One region of the Chryseobacterium sp. CBTAP 102 genome, then DNA from elsewhere that is predicted to be linked to it. Evidence: riboswitches for the same ligand, from Rfam matches in the RefSeq annotation. Region 1 holds a riboswitch; the other holds the start of a gene.
What was found. Region 1 has a riboswitch for cobalamin ahead of C8D70_RS05945 (acyl-CoA thioesterase). Riboswitches for the same ligand answer to the same signal wherever they lie in the genome.
Positions count from the first base shown of each region.

Region 2: another riboswitch for cobalamin. It lies ahead of C8D70_RS06680 (TonB-dependent receptor plug domain-containing protein); the one in region 1 lies ahead of C8D70_RS05945 (acyl-CoA thioesterase).

Region 1 is NZ_QICX01000003.1:148,765-153,205, forward strand. It holds gene C8D70_RS05935 (ATP-binding cassette domain-containing protein) at 1-623, shown strand, start outside; gene C8D70_RS05940 (hypothetical protein) at 654-1,454, shown strand; cobalamin riboswitch at 1,489-1,669, shown strand; gene C8D70_RS05945 (acyl-CoA thioesterase) at 1,784-2,167, shown strand; gene C8D70_RS05950 (DUF4932 domain-containing protein) at 2,327-3,700, shown strand; gene C8D70_RS05955 (HD domain-containing protein) at 3,768-4,358, opposite strand.
Region 2 is NZ_QICX01000003.1:327,214-331,654, reverse strand. It holds gene C8D70_RS06690 (hypothetical protein) at 1-259, opposite strand, end outside; gene pafA (alkaline phosphatase PafA) at 361-2,007, shown strand; cobalamin riboswitch at 2,180-2,357, shown strand; gene C8D70_RS06680 (TonB-dependent receptor plug domain-containing protein) at 2,390-4,231, shown strand; gene C8D70_RS06675 (hypothetical protein) at 4,248-4,441, shown strand, end outside.

The DNA of each region.
Region 1 (4,441 bases):
ATGAAAGAAAAATTCTGCAGGATATTTATATAGGATGTGAAACAGGGCAAATTACAGGGTTATTAGGCAGAAATGGTAGCGGAAAATCAACGCTTCTAAAAATTATCTTCGGGATTGAACATGGTAATACGCAGTTTATAAGATATGATCATACCATTTTGAAAACCATTTCCGATAGAAAAAACAGAATTGCTTACTTACCACAGGATCTCTTTTTACCCAGGTATGTAAAAATCAAAAACCTGATTCCTCTTTTTTGCAATCAAAAGAATACTGAACTACTTTTTACTTCAGAATTCATACAGCCTTTCCTCCATGAAAAACCTAAAAACCTTTCTAAAGGTGAACAGAGAATTATTGAAACCCTGATGATTATTTATTCTGAAGCCCATTTTATTTTACTGGACGAGCCATTCCATAGTCTTTCTCCAAAGGTTACTGAAGAATTAAAGAAAAATATACTGCGGGAGTCAGCACATAAAGGTTTCATTATTTCTGATCATAATTTTAAAGATGTTCTGGATATTTCTGAACGTATATTTCTGCTTTCAGACGGTCATCTGAAACAAATACAAGATTTAAGTGAACTGCAGCGGTATAATTATCTTCCGAAAAGCATTTAATTTATATATTTGGAAGATCAAAAAAATTTCATGATGACTTTCATAAACAAAGCATTCTATTTATCCGCTATCAGTATCTTATCTATAACCTTTGTAAAGGCACAGACAAAAGTTCCTTTTGGAGTGGTAAAAGCTGAGGAAGGATATGCTAACGTACGTGTACATAAAGACGATTACCGAAAAATTGTAGACAAGATCCGTATGCGCAAAGGAGATGTATTTGTTTATGTAAAACCGGCTCCGGGAGAAACAGAATGGATCTGGATCAAATATCCGGAAAAACAGGATGACGACAAGCCTTTTGTACGGTATGAAACTCTTGATAAAGAAGGTATGGTGAATAAAGGGCGTATTGCATATGTGGACCAGCTTCCCGCCTATACTCCATCTAAATCTAAAAATGGAAGATCCCTTATTTTCACCGACAATTCGGATCCTAAAATCCCTACTGCCCAAAGAAGCAAAGTGGTGATTGATATTTATCCTTCCAATGCAGGATACCGTAAAAAGGAAAAAGATGCGGATGGAAAGATTCTTACCATTGATAAAGTAAAACCGTGGGGAATTGGAAATGACCTTCCTGAAGGAATGACCGAAATCAAATCCATCAGAGTGCAGCAGCCCGGAAGAGGATCTGTTTTTGTAAGAGAAGCTATCAAAAATATGTTCCAGCCTACCATGGATTTTGAGAAAGTAGGAGTAACATCTCTTGACAATGATAATATTTTTCTTTATATGATCAATGGTTCAGGAGAAAACAGATATACTACCCTGTGGACAATTAAGAAAGGAAGAGTAATCAGCCAGATTATTTATCATAATCCGGAATAAATTCATTATTTTTGCATTCGAAAAGTTTTTACGCTTATTCATCACAGAAATTGGTTCTGCATCACTGCAGATTAAAAGGGAACCGTGTGAAAATCACGGACTGTCGCGCAACTGTAAGTAACTGAAGTCTTTATCAAAGATCCACTGTGCGAGGTATGGGAAGGAGATAAATGATGTTACAAGTCAGGAGACCTGCCTTTTTCTTAAACATGTAACTTTCGCGATTTGAAGTTGTATTGATCTGATGGATTGTTTCAGGAATTCTGTAAGTTCCTGTCATTATTCTGTTGTTTCCAATCATTTCTTATCGCTTTAATTAATAATGATATATGACTACAGAAGAAAGAATTGAAGCATCCGAAACCAGAATCTTTAAAGCGGTTTTCCCTAACACTACCAATCATTATGACACTCTTTTCGGAGGTACAGCCATGCAGCTGATGGATGAAGTAGCTTTTATCACAGCAACCCGTTTTGCCAGAAAAAGAGTGGTAACCGTAAGCAGTGATAAGATTGATTTCAAAAAACCTATTCCTGCCGGAACCATTGTGGAACTGATCGGGAAAGTTTCATACGTGGGAAAAACCAGTATGAAAGTGAATGTTGAAATTTACACTGAACAGATGTATTCCTATGAAAGAGAAAAAGCTATTGTAGGTGATTTTACTTTTGTAGCCATCGATGAATTCAAAAAACCAATTCAGATACTATAAATAAATTTCGGGCGGCCTTTGGCCGCCCGAAATTTTTCCATTCAAAACAATCTATTTACGTATTGACGATAATGATTGGAATTCATTCAGGTTTTCTTTAATTTAGGCCTCAGGAAATTTTTTACCCTTTTCCTAAAACTATAGAAGAACTAATATTACATGAAAAAAATTATTTTAATCATTACACTCATCCTTTCAGTATCACTAACAGCACAAAAAGACGTCAAAATTGAACTCCCGGAAAGTTATGAATTGGGAAATATCATTTTAGCACTCACAGAATACGGTAAAACAGATCCATATGACGTCCAGAAAATCCCTCCGTATTATGATGAAATCATGTCTTATTTTGAGCCTGTAAAAGATCATCCCCTATTAAAAAAAGTAAACTATTCCAGAAAAGACTGGAAAAAATTCTTAGGTTTTCGAACCGATTTCTATGCATTTTCTTTTGATGAAAGTGGTTTACTTAAAAGAGATTTCCCATTCAATTCATTTGGTCCCAAAGAAGTAGATGAAAACCTGGAACTAATTAATGATTTTGTGAAGAAATCGAATTATAGAACCTTTTATAAAAATCATCAGCAGTTTTATAATACCATCATCTCGAACTACAAAGAGTATTATTACATCAATGACACCTATGCTTTTTTGGATAAAATAGCAGCAAGACCAGCCAATGAAGGAGATAAGAAATATGTTATCGCCATTTCTCCTCTGGTAGGCGGACAGAATTGCCATAGAGACATCAACAGTTCATTAACCGTTGACTTCCCTGATATCGGACAAGATCTTATCCTTGGAAATTTAAAAAATAATATTGCCCGAAGACTTCTGGATAATCACACCGTATTTTCAGAAATAGATCATGGTTATGTTAATCCTGTTTCAGATCAGTATTCAAAGGAGATAACGGAAAGCTTCAGTCTGGCGAAATGGGATAAGAAGTCAGGATATCCGGGTATCAGTTCATTCAATGAATATATGACATGGGCTGTTTACGATTTATTTATCAAAGAAAAATTTCCAAAGGAAAAAACAGACAGCCTTTCTGCGATCTATCACAAAGTGAATATCCGACGTGGATTTATTGCACAGACCCTGTTTTCTGAAAAGGTTGCAGAGCTTTATAAAAAGGAAAAGAAGCTGGAAAAATTATATGTCCCATTATTAAAATGGACGAAGAAAATAGGAAACAAAATTTCTCAGCCATCCGTTGTGAATGCCAATAACAAAGATTTTGAAAAAGCTGATCTCAACAATATAGTGGTACAATTCACGGAGCCTATGAAAAAAACACAGACTCTTCAACTGAGATTATTCGAATATGTAGATGGAAAAGAAACCGGTAATACAATAATTACCGTGAAAAACCCGGTGTGGTCCAAAGACGGAAAACAGGTGAAATTTAAACTGGAAACTACTTACAGGAATTTTGAAATGAGGTTTTATGTATGGAACAGTATGGCTGGATTTTATTCGCAGCAGGGAGTTTTATTAAACCCTGATAACTATTTATTGCTGGCCTCATAAAAATTCATGAGATATCCATAAAAAAAGACACTGCCCAATCAATAACCGGACAGTGTCTTTTTTTTTATTATTTCAACACTTTTTCCGTTTCCAGACTTCTGTTTAAAAGAAGTTCAAAAGCCTCTCCCATTTCATCCGATGCTCTGCTGATAGCATTTTCAAGCATATTTCGGATTTGTTTTTCTGTTACTCCTGCTTCCGTCCAGCTCTTTCCTGTAGTATGGGAATTTAAAATAAACGGCATAATCCTGTCGATCCCGCAGGCAAAAATAGCATCCGGTGTTGTCTCTTCTTCAAACTCAAGCCACAGGTTAAAAAATTCTGTACGTAAAGGCTCATCCAGAATTCCAAAGATTTTTTGGGCTGAAGCTTTCTCTCTTTCAAATTTTCCTACCATTGCTTTTTCATCAAAAATAAAAGTATCTCCCGCTTCAATCTCCACAAGATCATGAATGGAAAGCATTCTTATCACCCTTAATAAATCAATATCTGCACGGTTTTTAGCATACGGATAAAGGATCTGGGCAAGAATGATAATCTGCCAGGAATGTTCCGCCGTATTCTCTCTTCGGGAATCATCTGCATTATAATTTCTTCGCTGTACATTTTTAAGTGCATCCACTGCAAGAATAAAATTGATCTCTTTCTGAATTTTCATTTTACTTTTCTCTGTTATATTGTTCTGAAGAGCATACCCTGTGGTTACCCGTTTATTATTTATCTTTTCTTTTGTAAGTACTT
Region 2 (4,441 bases), 180 kb from region 1:
GGAAATCAAAAAGCATATAGTCATCGATATTGATGACGATTTGATTTTCATCGATATTCAGGTGTAAATATGTTCTTTTGGAACCTGATTTTAGCGATTCCAGCTGATGGACAAAATCATCTGTATTTTCCACCTGTATTCTGGCGGTCAATTCAGCTGGGGTATCGGCGTGCCCTCCAAGTCCCGGATAGAATTTGAAAAACTGAAAGTCATATAAATGATCCGGGAATTTGAAATACCAGTATACACCTAAAATCATAAAAGATTGGTTGATAATTGTACAATAATCAAATTTAAATAAAATTTCACACTCCAAAACTTTCAAAACCCTTAAATTTGTCACCAATAAAATTTACTTGGATGCTTAGGAACATTTCAATTGCGGCAGCTACTTTATTCTCCGTAGTTACAATCAATGCACAGAAGAACAGAAATACCCAACTTGAAAGACCCAAATTAGTTGTGGGTCTGGTAGTAGACCAGATGCGTTGGGACTATTTATACCGTTTTTATGGTAAATATGGAAATGATGGTTTCAAAAGACTTTTGAATACAGGATATTCTTTAAATAATGTACATATTCCTTATGTTCCTACCATTACGGCTTTGGGACATACATGTATCTATACGGGATCTGTACCGGCAATTCACGGGATTGCAGGAAACGACTGGACGGATAAAGAAACGGGTAAAGGAGTTTATTGTACTGCAGATGACAGCGTTCAGCCGGTAGGAACTGCCAATATAAAAACGGGAAGCCACTCTCCTAAAAATCTTTGGTCTACCACAGTAACTGACGAATTGAGACTGGCAACAAATTTCCAGGGAAAAGTAGTGGGGGTTTCCTTGAAAGACCGTGCTTCCATTCTTCCAGCAGGACATACTCCAAACGGAGCTTTCTGGTTTGATGACAGTACAGGGAATTTCATTACCAGTACATGGTATATGAATGATCTTCCGCAATGGGTAAAATCATTCAATTCTCAGAATCTTCCTGAAAAATTAGTAGCCAATGGCTGGAATACTTTACTTCCAATCAATGAATATACAGAAAGTGCACCGGACAATTCTCCCTGGGAAGGGTTGCTGGGAAGTGCAAAAACACCTACTTTCCCTTACAGTAATTTAGCAAAAGACTATCAGACTAAAAAAGATAACATCCGTTATACGCCTTTCGGAAATACATTGACATTGAAACTGGCAGAAGCTTCTGTAGAAGGTGAAAAACTGGGTGGAGATAATATCACAGACTTTTTAGCCATCAACCTGGCATCTACAGATTATGCAGGCCATAAATTCGGACCGAATTCTATTGAAGTGGAAGATGTTTATATCAGATTAGATCAGGATCTAGCTGAATTTTTCAAGTATCTTGATTCAAAGGTAGGAAAAGGAGAGTATACCGTTTTCCTTTCTGCCGACCATGGTGGAGCACATTCTGTGGGATTCCTTAAAGAACATAAAATCCCGACAGGTTTCTTCGGAGAAGATGCGGAAAAGAATCTGAACCAGAAACTGAAAGAGAAATTTGGGGCAGATAAACTGGTTAATGCCATTGATAACTACCAGGTTTATTTCGACAGAAAAGTATTGGCAGACAATAAGCTTGAGCTGGATGATGTAAGAAACTTTGCTGTAAAAGAAATTGAGAAAGATCCTGCCGTTTTATATGCTGTTTCTGTAGACAAAGTTCAGGAGTCAAGCATTCCGGAGCCAATCAAACAAAGAATTATTAATGGAATCAACAGACAGAGAAGTGGAGATATCCAGTTAATTTCTCATGACTCTATGCTTCCGCCATATTCTAAAACAGGAACTACACACAGCGTATGGAATTCTTACGATTCTCATATTCCGTTGATCTTTATGGGATGGGGAGTAAAACAGGGAGAAAGCAATAAGGAATATCATATGACAGATATTGCTCCAACAGTATCTTCTCTATTGAAAATTCAGTTCCCAAGCGGAAATGTAGGAAACCCGATTACCGAAGTTATTGGTAAATAATTAATTAAACGTTATTTCATGATATATAGCTGCTTTCAACTGGAAGCAGCTATTTTATTATTCATTTCCCATCAAATTTTGAATCTGGCGTTTTCCTGAGAAAGGATTTCCCGGTCTTAAAAGATACTATCTGTTTCTAATCCCTATTTTTTGGCATATACACATAAAAAACTATCTTTGCAAAAATTTTGGTTTCCAGTATTTTGGAATGAAAAGGGAATCGGGTGTAACTCCCGGACTGTCCCCGCAACTGTAAATCGCAACAAAAGTTTCTGCAAAAAACCACTGTATATAACGGGAAGGTGCAGAATGCGAAAGTCAGGAGACCTGCCAGAGTTGTAATTATAAAAACATATTGCTTTCGGAGGAAAAGTAAAAAGGAATGGATATAAAAAGATCTTTAGTACTGCTTTTTTCATCTTATGGCTGTTTTCTTTTTGGACAAGAGAAAACCATTGACACTATTTATGTCTTCGACAACCAGATGAACAGGGTGAAGCTTTTTCATCCCGTAAAAACAATTTCGGCAGAAGAGGCCGGGAAAAACTCCAGTAACCTTTCAGAACTCCTGAGATTTCAGTCACAGGTTTATATCAAAGAAAACGGGCGTGGTGCTGTTTCTTCCCCTTCTTTCAGAGGAACTACCGCCCAGCAGACTGCATTTTTATGGAACGGAATTAATATCAATTCTAATTTTTTAGGACAAGGAGATATCAATAATATTGCTTTGTTCGGCTATGATCAGATTGGTATAAAAGCTGGTGGTGGAAGTGTAATCTATGGAAGTGGTGCTATCGGGGGAAGTATTCACCTGAATAATACCCTTGATTTTAATAAAGGTTTCCATGGTTCATTATTTTCAGAAGCCGCTTCTTTTAATACCTATAATAATTTTGTAAAAGGTTCTTACAGTAATGATAAGTTCACTTTTAAAGTTTCTGGCAATCACTCAATAAGTAAAAATGATTATCAGGTTGAGGTGGATAAAAGAAAAACTTACAGTAATGATAACGGACAATATTATAATACGAATATCAATATAGCAACAGCCTATAAAATTGCTCCGCATCATCAGATTTCCTGGATATCAGAATTTTTTAATGGGCAACAACATTATCCTGTTCATTTTGGAGATTTGGAAAACAAAACAAAATATGAAACTCAGAATACCCGAAGTTTACTTTCCTGGGATTGGAGTACCATAAAATTTAGTAACTCATTCAAAACAGCCTATACAGAGGAAAATTTTCAGTACTTTGGTAATATTAACGGTGCTGAAACCAGCGGAGGGGTAGGGAAGAATTATATTCTGAAAAATGATTTTAATTATTTTCTGAATTCAAAGTGGAATGTTAATATTATCGGCGAATTTCAAATTAATAAAGGGAATGGAGCAGGTAGTTCAGGAATTGGAAATATTAACAGAAGTGCAGGATCTATTGCAGGATTACTGCGTTATTTTCCAACGAAAGATTTGCGTTTTGAAGCAGGAATCAAGAAAGATTTTGTAGAAGATATCAGCTCTCCTGTTCTGCTTTCTTTTTCAGGAAAATGGGATATTGTAAAATGGTATGATGTTGAATTCAATTTTTCAAGAAACTTCAGAGCACCATCATTTAATGATTTGTATTGGGCTCAGGGAGGTAATATGAATTTAAAACCGGAAACTTCTTACCAATTTGAATTAAGAAACCACTTTAAAATAGGAGACTTTAAACTTTCCGTTACTCCTTATTACATGAATATCCGGGATATGATCCGATGGTTAAGAACTCCTGCCGGATATTATGGAGCTTCAAATACCAATAGAGTAGAAACATATGGACTGGAGTCCCAACTGGAATTTGAGAAAAAACTTGGAAAACATATTTTGAAATCTAATCTTGGATATTCTTATACAAAGTCAACAGATCTTGATATTCAAAAGAAGCTTATGTATGTGCCTCTTCATAAATTTATTGGAAACATAGACTATCAGTATGACTTTGTGAAGGTGTATGTACAAGGGATGTTTAATGGATTAACGTATACAGATTCTAATGAAACCAAGAGTGATGCCTTAGATCCATATTTTGTGATGAATGCCGGTGTCAGTACAACTTTCTTTAAAAATTATACCCTAGGTTTTAAAATAAATAATATTTTGAATGAAACCTATTATACCATGCTTTCTTATCCATTACCTAAACGAAATTATAGTCTCACTTTAAATATCAATTTTTAAAATAAATTAATTATATATGAATATTAGAAAAATTTTATCTCTTGCATTCGCTTCTATGTTACTTTTCAATGTTTCATGCAGCACAGACAGCAGCTATGAAAGTACTGATGATGGAACGCTTAGATTTGACTCCGGAGTGCTTATCTCCAATGAAGGTGGTTTTACCACTACAACTTCTGAAGTTTCCTTTGTAAGCAATGATCTTACTAC